DNA from 2 places in the Streptomyces sp. MGP-BFMKR1 genome. Region 1 is predicted to be linked to the other one. Evidence: riboswitches for the same ligand, from Rfam matches in the RefSeq annotation. Region 1 holds a riboswitch; the other holds the start of a gene.

Evidence for each region. A riboswitch is a leader RNA that binds a small molecule or an ion and turns the genes downstream of it on or off. The one in region 1 is predicted to bind cobalamin.
Region 2: another riboswitch for cobalamin. It lies ahead of AC3CHW_RS06895 (GHMP family kinase ATP-binding protein); the one in region 1 lies ahead of AC3CHW_RS28225 (cobalamin biosynthesis protein).

What each region holds. Positions count from the first base shown of each region.
Region 1 covers NZ_CM173408.1:7,033,801-7,041,566, forward strand. Annotated here, with positions in the region: gene AC3CHW_RS28220 (cobyric acid synthase) at 1-1,636, opposite strand, end outside; gene AC3CHW_RS28225 (cobalamin biosynthesis protein) at 1,651-2,658, opposite strand; cobalamin riboswitch at 2,834-2,963, opposite strand; gene AC3CHW_RS28230 (hypothetical protein) at 3,214-3,456, opposite strand; gene AC3CHW_RS28235 (inorganic phosphate transporter) at 3,559-4,977, opposite strand; gene AC3CHW_RS28240 (class II aldolase/adducin family protein) at 5,342-6,094, shown strand; gene AC3CHW_RS28245 (alpha/beta hydrolase) at 6,210-7,328, shown strand; gene AC3CHW_RS28250 (hypothetical protein) at 7,611-7,766, shown strand, end outside.
Region 2 covers NZ_CM173408.1:1,873,613-1,881,378, forward strand. Annotated here, with positions in the region: gene AC3CHW_RS06885 (carotenoid oxygenase family protein) at 1-530, shown strand, start outside; gene AC3CHW_RS06890 (NUDIX hydrolase) at 589-1,089, opposite strand; cobalamin riboswitch at 1,644-1,859, shown strand; gene AC3CHW_RS06895 (GHMP family kinase ATP-binding protein) at 1,992-2,996, shown strand; gene AC3CHW_RS06900 (cysteine synthase family protein) at 2,993-4,015, shown strand; gene AC3CHW_RS06905 (ATP-grasp domain-containing protein) at 4,012-5,271, shown strand; gene AC3CHW_RS06910 (MFS transporter) at 5,264-6,523, shown strand; gene AC3CHW_RS06915 (class I SAM-dependent methyltransferase) at 6,492-7,241, shown strand; gene AC3CHW_RS06920 (ferric reductase-like transmembrane domain-containing protein) at 7,384-7,766, opposite strand, start outside.

The DNA of each region.
Region 1 (7,766 bases):
CGGCGGCCTGACGCGGCGCGGGCATCCCATCGTCAGTACGGTCAGCGCGGCCAGTCCGGTCGGCGCCGTCGGTCGGTACGAGGGTGGGGGACGCGGGGGCGCCCGGGGGGACGAAGGGCAGCCCCGCGGGCGGTCCCTGCTCGATGAGGCGCAGCAGCGCGTCGGTGTCGGCGTGCTCCTCGATCAGGTCGCCGAGCCGGTCGAGCTGCTCCTCGCGCAGCGCCCCGAAACAGGTGTCGGGCGCCGGGACGAAGCGCCGGCCCGCCGCGTCGGCCACCTCGCGCAGGAACGCGCGCCGGAAGCCGTCGCTCTCCAGCGAGCCGTGCCAGTGCGTGCCCCACACGGAGCCGACCCGGCAGCCGTCGAGGAACGCCGTGCCTCCGCCGACCTCCGCGACCCCGTGGTGGATCTCGTACCCCTCCACGCGCTCGCCCAGGGCCTCGCCGACCGGCCTGGCCAGCGTCTTCTCGCGCGCGAAGCGCACCCGCACCGGCAGCAGCCCAAGCCCCGTGACGGTGCCCGCCCGCGACTCGACCTCGTCCTCGATGCGTTCGCCCAGCGCCTGGAAGCCGCCGCAGATGCCGAGCACGGGCCGGCCGTCGGCGGCGCGCCGGACCAGCGCGTCGGCGAGCCCGCGCTCGCGCAACCAGGCCAGGGCGCGCACGGTGCCACGAGTGCCGGGCACCACGACGAGGTCGGCGTCGGCCAACTCGGCGGGCCGGTCGACGAACCGTACGAGCACGCCCGGTTCGGCCGCGAGCGCGTCCACGTCGGTGAAGTTGGACATCAGCGGCACGGCGCACACCGCGACCCGCAGCACGTCGTCGCCGACCGGCGGGGCGACGGGCGCCTCGCGGACGGCGCCGCGCAGCGAGACCCGCAGCCCGTCCTCCTCGTCGATGCCGAGGCCGGCCGCGTACGGCAGGACGCCGAAGGTGCGGCGGCCGGTGAGCCCGCGCAGCATCTCCAGGCCCGGTTCGAGGAGGGTGACGTCGCCGCGGAACTTGTTGACCAGATAGCCGGCGATCAACTCCTGGTCCTCGGGCGCCAGCAGCGCGGTGGTGCCGAAGAACTGGGCGAAGACGCCACCCCGGTCGATGTCCCCGACCACCACCACCGGCAGGCGGGCGGCCCGGGCGATGCCCATGTTCACGATGTCGGTGCGGCGCAGGTTGATCTCCGCGGGGCTGCCGGCGCCCTCGCAGATCACCGCGTCGTGCGTGCGCCGCAGCTCCTCAAGGCAGGCCACGACCGGCTCGAAGAGTGCCTGCCGCCCGCCGGGCACCGGGCTCGGGTCCTGGGCGCCGGGGGCCCGCTCCCCGAAGAAGCCGCGCGCGCTCAGCTCGCCTACCGGCTTGCCCAACAGCACGACCTGGCTGGAGCGGTCGCTGCCGGGCTTGAGCAGTACGGGGTTCATCAGCGCGGTCGGCTCGACGCGGGCGGCCTGCGCCTGCATCGCCTGCGCCCGCCCGATCTCCGCGCCGTCGCGGGTGACGAAGGAGTTGAGGGACATGTTCTGCCCCTTGAACGGCGCGACCCTGACGCCCCGGCGCGTCAGCCAACGGCAGATGCCCGCCGTCACGACGCTCTTGCCGGCGTCCGACGTCGTCCCGGCGACCAGCAACCCACCGCCCATGCGTCCCGTCCCCCTCATCGGTTCCCCTGGTGCGTGCCCATGGTGGCGGCGCCGTACGCCAGTCGCCCGGCGACGGTTACCGCCAGGGCCAGCGTGCTCACCCGGCGCGAGAGCCGTACGGCGCGCTCGATGTCGGCCACCTCGACCGGCCGGTTCTTAGCGCCCAGCACCGGCCGGTGCTCGACGCGGCCCGCGTACGCGAGGGTGCCGCCGAGCCGCACGCCGAGGGCGCCGGCGAACGCGGCCTCCACCGGGCCCGCGTTGGGGCTCGGGTGGCTGCCGGCGTCGCGCCGGGCGACGGCCCAGGCGCCGCGCGGGTCCGGCCCGGCGAGCACGGCCAGCGCCGCCGTGAGCCGGGCGCCGGGCCAGCCGACCACGTCGTCGAGCCGGGCCGAGGCCCAGCCGAATTTGCGGTAGCGCGGCGAGCGGTGCCCCACCATCGCGTCCAGCGTGTTCACCGCGCGAAAGCCGAGCAGCCCCGGCACACCGCCGGCCGCGCCCCACACCAGGGCGCCGACCACCGCGTCCGAGGTGTTCTCGGCGACCGACTCCACGACCGCCCGCGCCATCTGCTGGGTGTCCAGGGCCTGCGGATCGCGCCCGCACAGTCGCGGCAGCGCGTCCCTGGCCGCGTCGACGTCCGCCGCCGCGAGCGCGGCGCCGATCACCCGGGCCTCCCGCCCGAGCGTGGTGCCGCCGAGCACGGCCCAGGTGGCGGCGGCGGTCAGCGCCGTCTCGGCGGCGATGCCGCCCAGCGTCGTGGCCGGGCGCGCGGGCCGACCGGTGGCCGGGCGGCGCGCGGCGCGTGCCAGCAGCGCCCCGGCGAGCACCGTGCCGCCGGCGCACACGGCGGTGTGCAGGGCCCCGCGGCCCCGGTCGTCGCGCCACAACCGTCGCTCCACGGCGCCGGCGGCGCGCCCGAAGGCGGCCACCGGGTGGCCCCGGCGCGGATCGCCGACGGCACGGTCGCCCAGAAAGCCGAGGACGGCACCGCAGGCGTACGCAACATGATCGGTACGCATGGGTCAGTTCGCCGTCGCGCCTCGAAGGGGGAGGGCCGCGCCGGGTCGCCGTGGCCCGAAGGGGCGGCGGCGACGTGGCGACGGGGGCAGGGCGAAGGGCGCTGGACGGCAGCAGGCCATGGCGGTGTGTCCTCACTCAGGGTCCGCGCCCTGGTTCGACGTGATCGGCGGCGAGAGTCTCCTGGCTCCCGGATCGACGCCGCACCCCGGCCTTCCAGCCCGCCGTGTGCGAGCCGTGACCATGCGCTGGGGGAGCGCTCCCCGGTGACAGTGGCGGGACCGCGCCGGACTCACACCGGCTTCCTCTGCTGTCGCCGTTTGGCTCCGGCAGTCCACCACGGCCCGGGAAGACCCGTCAACTCGCCGTTGACCTGCGACGGGACGGCCCATCGCGCGCGGCGCGCCCGAGCCGAGGCACGCCCGCCCCGCGCGCCGCACGCCACGCACGCACCCCGGGCGGGCGGCGCCGTGTCCACACGGCACCGCCCGCCCGGGGCGAGGCGCCCGCGGCGGCGACCGCCCCAGGCGAGGAACTACGAGCTACGAACTCCGGGCTCAGGCGACGATCAGATAGATCCCGTACGCCACCGCCGCCGCGCACAGCGCGAAGCAGGCGTACGCGCCGGAGCGGGCCAGCGCACCGGAACCACCGGCCGTGCCGGCGGCGCCCGTGGCCGCGTCGCGGGAGGGCTTGGCGGAGGTGCCGACGATGCCGAGCGTGAAGACGCCCACCATGGCGACGGTCACCACCAGGCTCACGCCGAAGACCTGGCCGAGTGCGGCCCAGTCGATGTTCATGGCACTGCTTCCTTGTCGTCGGGGCGGTACTGCCGCGTCGTACGGGGCTCGGGCGCGAGGCGCGTACCCGGGCCCCGTACGGAGGGACGGGGCCGGCCGCTGCTAGACCGTGGCCTTGGCGGGCGCGGCGGCCGAAGTGGCGGGTGTGGCGGTGGTCGGCGCGGCGCCGCGCGCCTCGCGCTCGGCGCCGGTCGGCTGCGCCGGCAGCGAGTCGGCTGCGGTCGCCGACGGGTCCCCGGGAGCGGCAGGCTGCGGCGCCGTGTCGCTGGCCGCCTGGGCGAGGGCCGCCTCGGTGGGCGGCGGGGCGACGCTGCGCACCGCGGCGGTCACGATCCCGACCGGCTCGGCGGCGGCGTCCGCCGTGGCGGGGACGGTCGCGTCCGCGGCGACGGCCGCGGCGGCCGGAGCCGGGGCGTCCTCGACGTCGTTGACGTTGGTGTGGTCGACCGGCTTGCGGCGCGAGGCCAGCCAGATGGCGCCGCAGGCGATGACGGCCAGCACGGCGACCGTGGTCACGCCCCAGTCGCCCTGGTCGGCGAGGAGGGCGGCGGCGCCGGCGACGAGGCCGGCGGCCGGCAGCGTCAGGCCCCAGGCGATGACCATCCGGCCGGCGGTGGACCAGCGCACCACGCCGCCCTTGCGGCCGAGGCCCGAGCCCATCACGGAGCCGGAGCAGACCTGGGTGGTGGAGAGCGCGAAGCCGAGGTGCGAGGAGGCCAGGATGACGGTCGCGGCACCGGTCTGGGCGGCGAAGCCCTGCGGCGGCTGGATGTCGGTGAGGCCCTTGCCCATGGTGCGGATGATGCGCCAGCCGCCGAGGTAGGTGCCGAGCGCGATGGCCACACCGGCCGAGACGATGACCCACATCGGCGGGTCGGAGGCGGGCGCGACGACGCCGCCGGTGACCAGGGCCAGGGTGATGACGCCCATCGTCTTCTGCGCGTCGTTGGTGCCGTGTGCCAGCGAGACCAGGGCGGCCGAGGCGATCTGTCCGGCGCGGTAGCCCTTGGCGGTGTCCCGCGGGTCGCGGTCGCGGGCGATGCGGTAGGTGAGCCGGGTGGCGACGAGGGCGGCGACGCCGGCCACCAGCGGGGCGGCGACCGCGGGGATGAGGACCTTCATGACGACCGCGTCGCCGTTGACCCCGTCCATGCCGACGGAGACCAGGGTGGCGCCGATGAGGCCGCCGAAGAGGGCGTGGGAGGAACTGGAGGGCAACCCGGCGAGCCAGGTCAGCAGGTTCCAGACGATTGCGCCGACCAGACCGGCGAAGATGACTTCCGGTTGGATGCCGGACCCCTCGTCGATGATGCCGCCGGAGATGGTCTTGGCGACCTCCACCGACAGGAACGCGCCGACGAGGTTGAGTACCGCCGACATGGCCACCGCGGTCTTGGGCCGCAGCGCCCCCGTCGAGATGGTGGTGGCCATGGCGTTGGCCGTGTCGTGGAAGCCGTTCGTGAAGTCGAACACCAAGGCCGTGATGATCACGATCCCGATGAGAAGCGTGATGTGTTCCATTCACCCAGGCAATCGTTGAGGGAGCAACGTCCCGGCGACCGTAGGTACGAAGAGTGAACAGAAGGTGAACTAGGTAGGGCATCGCGGTGACGTGGCCCGGGGGGTGTGGCGGGGACATGCTCACACCTCCTCGTTGGCCGTCCAACGTCGCAGGTCAGCGGCGTGCGAGCGGCCTGCGGCGGACCTCAATCCGTTGTACATGTGACGGACATCCGATCTCCCGTTTCTGTTCTCCCGTAACCCGTACGGAGCAGCCTTCCGCACCGTCCGTGACGACCCGACGGGACGGCTCGGCCGGCCCCCTCGCCCACCGGCCGGCGCGCGGCGCGAGGGGGCCTGACAGGATCGGGCCCGGAGGTGGCCCATGGCACGGGAGACGGACGAGCGAGGCGTCGGGGACGAGTGGGACGAGCGGCACGAGCGGCGGGCCGCGGGCGCCGTCCCGGACCCCGCGACGCTCGCGCCGGCCTGGCGCGAGGTGGTGGCCACGGCCCGGCGCAGCACGCGCGACGGCCTGGTCGTCGGCACGTCGGGCAACGTCTCGGCGCGGGTGGGCGACACCGTCCTCGTCACCCCGAGCGGTGTGCCGTACGACGCGCTCGGCCCCCGGGACCTGGTCGCCGTCGACCTCGACGGCCGCGTGCGCGTCGGCCACCTGCGCCCCACCAGCGAACTCCCGCTGCACCTCGCGATCTACCGCGCCACCGACGCCCGCGCCATCGTGCACACGCACGCCGTGCACGCCACCGCCGTCTCCACGCTCGTCACGGAACTGCCCGCCGTCCACTACATGGCCGGCGCGCTCGGCGGCCCCGTCCGCGTCGCCCCGTACGCCCTCTACGGCAGCGACGAACTCGCCCGGCACGTGCTCGCCGCCCTCCGCGACCGCACCGGTTGCCTGCTGCGCAACCACGGCACGGTCGTCTACGCGGACACCCTGCGCCGGGCGTACGAGCACACCGCCCAACTGGAGTGGATGTGCCAGGTCTGGCTGGCCGCCGCTGCCGTCCCCGGCCGCGCCCCCGCGCTGCTCACCGCCGCACAGCTCGACGAGGCCACCGACCGCCTGCGCGGCTACGGCCAGCCCCCCGGACCAGCCGGCGCGCCGCCCGCCTGACGCCGGCCCGGCCACGGGCGCGCGCCCGGCCCCGGCGCCCGGGGCCGGGTGGCGGCTCACCCGGCGGACGGGTGCCCACTGGCCGGCGCGCCGCTCCCCGCCCACACTGGGGAGGATGCGCCCGCGTACCGCGGCGGCCGTCGCCGCCACCACCGTGCTGGGTGCCGGGACGGCCGTGCTGGCCGGCCGGTACGCCAGCGGTGCCGCCCTGACCCCCGACCGCCCGCTGCCCGGCGAGCCCAGGCTCACCGTGCACTCGACCGCCGCCGGCCAGGTCACCCTGACCCGCACCCTGGCCTCCCAGCGCCCCGGGACGTACGGGCTGACCGGCGACGGCTGCCACGCCGCCGTCGGCCCCGTCGTCGAGGGCGCGCCGCACCCCGCCGACTGCGTCGTGCGCCGCCTGGAATCGGTCACCCGCGGCACGTTGGAGCCGGGCGCGCGCGTCTGGTTCACGCCCCAGGTGTACGCGGGCGACCCCGGCCAGGCGCTCGGCCTCGCCTACGAGGACGTGGAGGTCCCGGGCGAACTCGGCGCGCTCCCCGCCTGGTACGTGCCGGCCGCCCGCGACACCTGGGTGATCACCGTGCACGGCCTGGGTGGCACCCGCGAGCACCCGCTGGTCGTCCTGGGGTTCCTGCACGACAAGCAACTCCCGGTGCTCGACGTGTCCTACCGCGGGGACGCCGGGGCGCCCCCGTCACCCGACGGGGTGAGCCACCTGGGCCACACCGAGTGGCGCGACCTCGACGCGGCCGTCGCCTACGCGGCACAGCGCGGCGCGCGGCGCGTCGTGCTCCACGGCTGGTCCACCGGCGCCTCGATGGCCCTGCACACCGCGGCGCACTCGCCCCTGCGCCACCTGATCAGCGGCCTGGTCCTCGACTCGCCCGTGCTCGACTGGCAGGCCACGCTGCGCGCCATCGCCGTCGCCCGTGGCACGCCGGCCGCGCTGCTGCCGCTCGTGGTGCGCGCCGCGCAGGGCCGCGCGTCCCTGCACGCGGAGCACTTCGCCGAGTTGGCCGACGCGGGCCGCCTTGAGGTCCCCACGCTGATCGTGCACGGGCCCGACGACCACCTGGCCCCCTGGGCCGGCTCCCGCGCCCTCGCCGAGCGCCGCCCGGACCTGGTCACCCTGCGCAGCGTGCCGCGCGCCCCGCACGCGGCGATGTGGAACGCCGACCCCGTCGGGTACGAGGAGGCGCTGCGCCGCTTCCTCACCCCGCTGGTCTGAGCGCCCCCTCCCGCGACGGGCCCGCCGGCCGGGCGCCCCGCCGTGGGCCTCGGCAGGGCGCGCCCGAGCGCGGCCGACGCCCGCCCTTCACCTGGCCGCCATGCCGCGCTCGCCCGACTTTCGTGCCACGGCCGTGTTCGGCTCGCGCGGGCGTTCGGATCGGCCGACGCCCATACGGCCCAGGGAGGCGGCTCATCCGCCCCAACCGCCACACCCGTTGCGGGAACGCGGCCGGATGACCACCGATTGGGTTTTCGGGCCGTCAGGGGCAAGACTGCTCTTGTGACGTCCCGTACCCCGCGCGACTCCCGACTCCGACTCGTCCCCCACCGGCCGATCGCCGGTGCCCGCCGGGCAGTGCCGCAGCGCGGCACCCGCCCCGCTCCACGACCACCGGAGGGCACCCCGCCACCCGCGGAACTTGCCCGCCAGGCACGG
Region 2 (7,766 bases), 5.2 Mb from region 1:
GGTGGGAGCAGTCCTGGAAGTGGTGGACCGGGGCGCCCGGCCACGCGCCCGATCCGGTCGTCGGCGCCACCGCCCACCGCTGGGTCCTCGACCCGGTCACCGGGCGCGCCACGGAGCAGCCGTTGGACGGGCTGGTCAGCGAGTTCCCGACGATCAACGAGGAGTTCACCGGGAGCGCGAACCGGTTCGTGTACGGGGTGGCCTTTCCCGGGCCGGAGCTGACCGAGTACGCCGTCGTCAAGTACGACCACGACGCCGGCGGCCGGGAGTTGTCGCGCCTGGGGCCGGGACAGATGCCGGGCGAGGCGGTGTTCGTGCCGGCCGACGGGGGCGTCCGGGAGGACGACGGGTATCTGCTGACCCTGGTCAGCGACCTCGCCGACGACGCCTCGCGCCTCCTGGTCCTCAACGCCGCCGACCTGGGTTCGGGCCCGCTGGCGACCGTCGATCTCCCGCACCGCGTGCCGGGCGGCATCCACGGCTCGTGGATCGACGACAGTCACCTGCCCGGTCCGCACGGCGCGGCCTGAGCGGCGAGCCAGCCGGGCGTTCGTGCGGTGCGCGCGGACGCGCGGCGTGCGGCGGTGTTCAGGAACGCGGCGTGGGGGTGTCCCGCGCCGCCGGCCCGTCCGGCGTCGGTGCCAGGGGGCCGGCCGACCCGTCCGGTGCCGCGAGCAGGGCCAGGCCGTCGCGCGCGGCCGGGGACAGGGTCACGGGGGTCAGGCCGGAGCGCGGCAGCCACCGCACCGCGCCGGTCGACCCGTCCCGCTCCGTGACCCGCAACGGGCCCGGCGCCAGCGTCGCGACGTAGAAGAGGCCCACCAGGTGCCAGCGCACCCCGAGTCGGTGGGCCGCGTAGCTCCGCGCGCCCACCAGGTGCGCGTCCAGCAGTTCCAGGCCCGTCTCCTCGTACACCTCCCGCGCCAGCGCCTGCCGCGGCTGCTCCCCCGGGTCGATGCCGCCGCCCGGCAGGTGCCACAGTCCGGGGGCGAAGACGGGTGAGGCGTCGGAGAGCCGCGTCAGCAGCAGTTGGTCGGCCGTGGTGGCGATGGCGTAGGCCGACACGCGCGTGCGAGCGGGCGTTTCCATGAGTGGGCCTCCGAAGGGAGAGGGTGGCGGGCGGTCGCGGGGTACGCGGCTCCGCGCCACTATCGATCATGGACGGCGCCGCGCCAAGGGGGTGACGCCGGGCTGCGCGGAGCCGCCCGCCGGGTCGGCGCCGGCTCCCGCGAGACCGAGGCCGCCACGGGTTCGGGGGCGTCGCGAGAGCGCGTGTCGCCCGGCCGAGTGCCCGCACGGGCACAGCAGCCGCTTCCTTTCGGTCACGGCTCAATTGACCCGCTTGACCCGCAGGGCCCGAGCGCCCCAGGGCGCCCACGAGCACGGCGCTGCGCCGCAGTTGGCGGACGCTCGCGGGGCCGCGCACCGGACGCCGGGAGGCGGGGCCCGCCCCCGGCGCGTACGGCCGGTGCCCCGCACGCGCCCGGTCGGACGCGGCTGACCGGCCACGACGCGGTCGCCGATGCCCCAGGCACCGGCGGGCCCAGCCCCTCGCGCACCTCGTACACCGTTCGCATCAGGACACCCAGCCACATCAGGACAAGGCTGGAACACGCCCTGTCGCAAGTGGCGCGAGCGCCCCTACGCTGATACGCGCAGTCGGTTCGCGCCACGTCCAGTGGCGCGGCGCAAGAGGGAACCCGGTGTGAGTCCGGGACTGTCCCGCAACGGTGAGTGTGAGCGAACGCCGTCGGCGCGCCCGGCCCCAGGGTCTCGGTGCGCGGCGGTCAGTAGGTGCCCGTCGGAAGTCCGGCAGGTGTTCCACGAGTCCGAAGACCTGCCAACTGCGCACGCGCCCTGTCGCGCGTGCTGTGCACGGTGACCTCGAGGACTGGGTCGGCGGTACAGGCGGTTGACCGGGCGTCGTGCCCGCCGAACCGCCCCCTCCCTTCCGGTCGGCGCTCGGGGCGCGGGACGACGAGGGAGGACGCGTGCATGGTCACGGAAGTCCGCGCCCGGGCCAGCCACCGGCCGATCCACACCCGGCCGCGCCCAGACCCGCGCCGTCGGCACCCCCCGCCGCCCGGGGCGGCCCGTCGGCCGCCGGCTCCGGCGCCGATCCCGGCATCGTTCCCGGTCCCCGCACCGCCGCCGGCGTCTGTCACGGCACGCTGGGCGAGCTGTACCAGGGGCCGCTGCGCGCCGGCGGCGCCCCGGACATCGCCCTCGTGTCGTTCCCCGTGGACCGCCACTCCTGGGCGTACTTCACGCCGGGCGCCGGCCGCCCGGGGGCCCTGCCGCCGGGCGAGAAGGCGGCGCGCGCGGTCCGCCTCTTCCTGGACCACTTCGGCCTGCGGCTGCCGCCCGGCCACTGGAGCACCCACTCCGAACTGCGCGTCGGCGTGGGGATGGCCAGCTCCACCGCCGACATCGTGGCGACGCTGCGCTGCCTGTTCCGCCTCTTCGGGCTGCCCTACGACCAGGGTGTGGTGACCGGCGTGCTGGCGGCGATCGAGCGGGCCGACAGCGTCTTCCTCGACGAGTTCGCGCTCCACCTCAGCGCCCGCCACCAGGTGGTGCGCACGCTGGGCACGGGCATCGGCTTCCACACCGCGTTCGTCACCGAGCCCGGCACCGTGGACACCAGCGCCGTCACCGCGCCGCTGCTGCGGCACTACGCGCGGCGGGCGAGCGAGTACGAGCGGTGCCTGACCGACCTGCTCAAGGGGTTCGAGTCCGCCGACCCGGCCGCCGTCGCCCGGGCGGCGACCACCAGCGCCACGCTCTCCCAACAGGTCCTGCCCAAGCGCACGTTCGCGCGCGTGCTGGCCCACCGCGAGCACTTCGGGGCCGACGGGATCTTCGTCGCCCACACCGGCTCCCTGATCGGCTACCTCTTCGCCCACCGTCCCCCCGCCGAAGCGAAGTCCGAACTGTCCGCCTTCTTCCACTCGCTCGGCCACCAGTGCTCATTCGCCCAAGGAGGCTACGGGTGATCCACCCCCACATCGCCGACGCCCTGAAGGTCCCCGACCTCGTCCGACTCACCGATGACACGGTCCTGATCCGCTTCGAGTCGATGAAGATCTACTCGGCGCTCGCGGCCGTCCGCCACCTCCTGGACCGGGGCACGGTGCGCCCGGGACAGACGCTCGTCGACAGCTCCAGCGGCATCTACGCGCACGCCCTCGCGCTGGCCTGCCACCGCTACCACCTGCACTGCCACATCGTGGCCTCCACCACCGTGGACGCCACGACCCGCGCCCAACTGGAGATCCTGGGCGCCACCGTGGAACAGGTCAGGCCATCGGCCGACCTCAAGCTCGACCAGGAACTGCGGGTGCGACGGGTGCGGGAGATCATCGCCGAGCGCCCCGACGTGCACTGGATGCGCCAGTACCACGACGCCATCCACTACCTCGGCTACCGCGAGGTCGCCGACACCCTCGCGGCGGCCTTCCCCGGCCAGGCGCTGACCGTGGTCGGCGGCGTCGGCTCGGGCGCCTCGACCGGCGGCCTCGTGGCGCACCTGCGGCGCACGGACCCGTCGGTGCGCCTGGTGGGGGTGCAGCCGTTCGGCAGCGTCACCTTCGGCAGCCAGGACCACCACGACCCGGAGGCCATCATCGCGGGCATCGGCTCCTCGATCGTCTTCGACAACGTCCGGCACGACCTCTACGACGCCATCCACTGGATGGACTTCCGACACGCCCTCTCCGGCGCCGTCGCCCTGCTGCGCGAACACGCCGTCTTCGCCGGCCTGTCCACCGGCGCCGCCTACCTGGCCGCCACGGACGACGTCCGCCGCCATCCGGACCGGCTGCACCTGGTCATCGCCGCCGACACCGGCCACCGGTACGTGGAGCGCGTCTTCGCCCGGCACGCCGAGGCCCTCGACGTCGCCTCGCTGGGCCCCGTGGAGATCACCGACCCCGCGCGGATGTCCATGCCCTGGTCCGCGATGGCCTGGAACCGCGGCGCGTGCCCGGCCCACTGGAAGGAGCAGGCGGCATGAGCGTGGTCTGCCTGGAATCGCTCACCTTCGGCCTGGGCCACCTGGTGCGCGCCGCCAACACGTTGGGCGAGCGGCTGCGGCTGCTGACCCGCGACCCGTCGTACTACGCGTACGAGTTGGAACGGCTGCCCGCCGGCGCGCTCGACGTCGTGGAGGTCGACACCTTCGACACCGAGCGGGTGGCCGACCAGTTGGCCGCGACCCCCGGGCTGCGCGGCCTGATCAGCTCCACCGACACCTGGACGCTGGTCGGCGCCGAGCTGACCGCCCGGTTCGGCCTGCCGGGGCTCGACGCCGCGGCGCTGCGGCTGACCCGCGACAAGGCCGCCGTACGCAACCGGCTGCACGCGGCGGGCCTCACCCGAGGCCGGGCCGTGGAGGCCGCCAAGGCCGCGCGTGACCGGGCGCTACGGGCCGCGCTCCTGGAAGAGGTCGGGCTGCCGGCCGTGCTCAAGGACACGGCCGGCACCGGCAGCCAGAACGTCTACCTGGTCCGGGACGAGCGGGAGTGGCAGGCCGCGCTGGACACGGCCGCCGGCCGGCGGTTGACCGGCCGCCTGTTCGCCGAGCCGTACTTCAGCGGCCCGGTCTACAGCGCCGAGACCCTCACCTGGGCCGGCCGCACCCGACTGCTCGGCGTCTCCAGCCGGCTGATGTCGGCGGAACCGTCCTTCCGCGAGGAGGTCACCGCGTTCCCCGTCGCCTTCCCCGACGAGCAGCGGGACGCCCTCGAACGGTGGCTGGACCGGGTGCTGGCCGCCATCGGCTACACCGACCGCTTCGCCCACCTGGAGTTCGTGCTCACCACCGACGGCCCGGAGGTGGTGGAGGTCAACCCGCGCATCGGGGGCGCCCTGGTCGGCGAGGGCCTGTGCCGGGCGCTCGGCACCAACGTGTACGAGGCGATGATCGAGACGGCCGTCGGCCGCCGCCCCCGCCTGCTCGACGCCGAACTGCCCGGCGGTCCCGCCGTCGCCTTCGTCCTCGGCTACCCGGCCGAGCCCGGCGTGTTCACCGAGGTCACCGGCGTGGAGCGGCTGGCGGACATGCCCGGCGCGCCGGCCTGGTACCCGACCAAGCGCCCCGGCGACCGGATCGAGCACCTGACGGACAGCCGGGGCTACGCGGGCATCGTCTACGCCGAGGCCGAGACCGCCGAGCTCGCCACGCACCGGGCCGTGGCCGCCGCCAACGCGCTGCGCGTACGCACCACGCCCCTCCCCGACCAGGCGGAGAACCCGCCCGGCGATGGCTGAGCCCCCGCGCGAGGGCCTGCGCGCCACCCTGGCCGCGCTCAGCGGCCCGCTGCGCTTCCTGCTGCTCAGCTCGTTCCTGATCCCACTCGGCAGCTTCATGGTGCTGCCGTTCATGTCGGTGTTCCTGCACGAACGGCTCGGCATGGGGCTCGGCGCCGTCGGCCTGGTGCTGGCCGCGGCGTCCCTCGTGCAGTTCTCCGGCGGGATCGTGGGCGGGGCGCTCGCGGAGCGGATCGGGCTGCGGCGCACCATGCTGTGCGCGCTGGTGGTGCGCACGGCCGGGTTCGTGGGCCTACTGCTCGCGCTGCGGTGGCCGCCGCTGGCCGTCGCGGCGCTGATCCTCACCTGCTGCGGCGCGGCGCTCTACCTGCCGGCGAACAAGGCGTACCTGGTGCACGGCGTGGACGAGGAGCGTCGCCCGGCGTACCTGTCGGCGGGCAACGCGGCGCTCAACGCGGGCATGGCCGTGGGCCCGCTGATCGCCGGGCCGTTCGTGCTCTCCTCGCCCGGCTGGCTCTTCCTCGCCGTCACGGCGCTGTTCGTCGCGGTCACGGCGGGCCACGCCCGGCTGCCCACGCCACAGGGCGAGCGGCTGCCGGCCACCGAGTCCGCGCCACGGGGTCTGCTGTCCGGCCTGCCGATCCTGCCGTTCGCCGCCTGCGCCGTCTCCTTCTACCTCTACTTCCACTTCCAGCACTACCTGGCCGTCTACGCGGTCGAGCGGGCTTCGAGCGAGTTCTACAGCCTGGTGCTGCTGCTCTGCTTCGCGCTGGTCATCGTCGTCCAACCACTCGCCTCCGGGCTGATCCGGAGCATGCCGTACGCCCTGGCGCTCGCCGTCGGCTTCGCCGGCCTGGCCGCGGGCCTAGCCGTGCTGGCCATCGGCACCCGGCCGGCGCTGCTGGCCGGCGGGGCGTTGATCACCCTCGGCGACATCGTGCTCTTCCTCAAGAACGACCTGGAGGCCCTGCGCCGCAGCGACCGCTCCGACGCGGTCGTCTTCGGCCAACAGCGACTGGCCGCGGGCCTGGGCGCCTGCGCGAGCGGCGTCCTGGGCGGGCAGTTGTACGGCCTCGGCGAACGCGCCGGCGACACCGGCTGGTTCTGGCTCCTGGCCGCGGCCCAGTGCCTGCTGCTCCCCCCACTGCTGCTCGCGCTGCGCGGCCGTACGGCACGGCTCCCCACCCAACCCGGCGACACCGAAGGAGCACCGACGTCCCATGACGCACACGGGCGGATTCCAGGACGATGACTTCTGGACCGAGTTCTACGACTTCCTCTTCTCCGACCAGCGGTTCGCCCAGGCCGAGGACCTCCTGGACACCTCACCGCTGCTGAACCTGCCCGCCGGGGCACGCGTGCTCGACCTGTGCTGCGGACCGGGCGTGTTCACCGTGCCGCTGGCCCGCCGCGGCTACGCCGTGACCGGCGTGGACCGCAGCCCGGCCATGCTGGAGCGGGCTCGCGCGCTGTCGGCCGAGCGGTCGGCGCCGGCCACCTACGTGGAGGCCGACGTGCGCGCGTACTCCCAACCCGGCGCCTTCGACGTGGTGCTGAACATGTTCACCTCGTTCGGCTACTTCGAGGACCCGGCCGACAACGCGCGGGCCCTGCGCACCATGCACGACAGCCTGACCCCCGGCGGCACCCTGCTCCTGGACCTGGCGGGCAAGGAGTTGCTGGCCGGCCGGGTCACGCCACCGAAGGTGGTGCGGCGCGGCGACGACCTGCTCGTACAGACCGACACCGTCCTGGACGACTGGGCCCGGCTGCGCAGCGACTGGGTGCTGGTACGCGGCGACCGGGTCACCCGGGCCTCGCTGGTGTGGTTCGTCTACAGCGCCGTGGAGCTGCGGCGGATGGCACGGGAGGCGGGCTTCGGCCGTATCGAGATCTTCGGCGACTTCGACGGCCGCCCCTACGACCAGGACGCCCGACGGCTCATCCTGCGGGCGACCCGGGAGGGGTAGCGGCGGGCCCCGGCCCCGCACCGTTCGGGGGCGCCGGGTGCTCCGGGCTCGTGCGGGCGGTGCGGGCTCGCCCGGGCAGTGCGGGCTCGTCCAGGCGGTGCGGGCTCGTCCGGGCGGTGCGGGCTCGTCCGGGCGGTGCGGGCTACGGCGTTCCCTCCTGCTCGTGCGGCACCGCCGCGGGCGGATCGGCCGGCCGGGCGCGCCCGCCGTCGTGTCCGGAGACGACCACCGCGATCACCCCGACGACGGTGGCACCGACCAGCACGACGGCGACCCGCCCCGCGGCCCGTCCCACCCAACTCTGCCGGGGCCCAACCGCCCGCCGATCCGGTCCCCCCAACCGCTCGGCCCGCCGCGCGGGCCGCACCAGCCGCAGCAGGAACAGGGCAGCGATGGGCAGTTGGAGCAGCCACAACACGGTGCGCGGCCACTCGTCATACCAGACGTTGGTGCCGTACAGCAGCGTGTGCCACACGCTCAACACGTACACCACGATCACGAACCGGTGCAGCCGCCGCCAGGCGT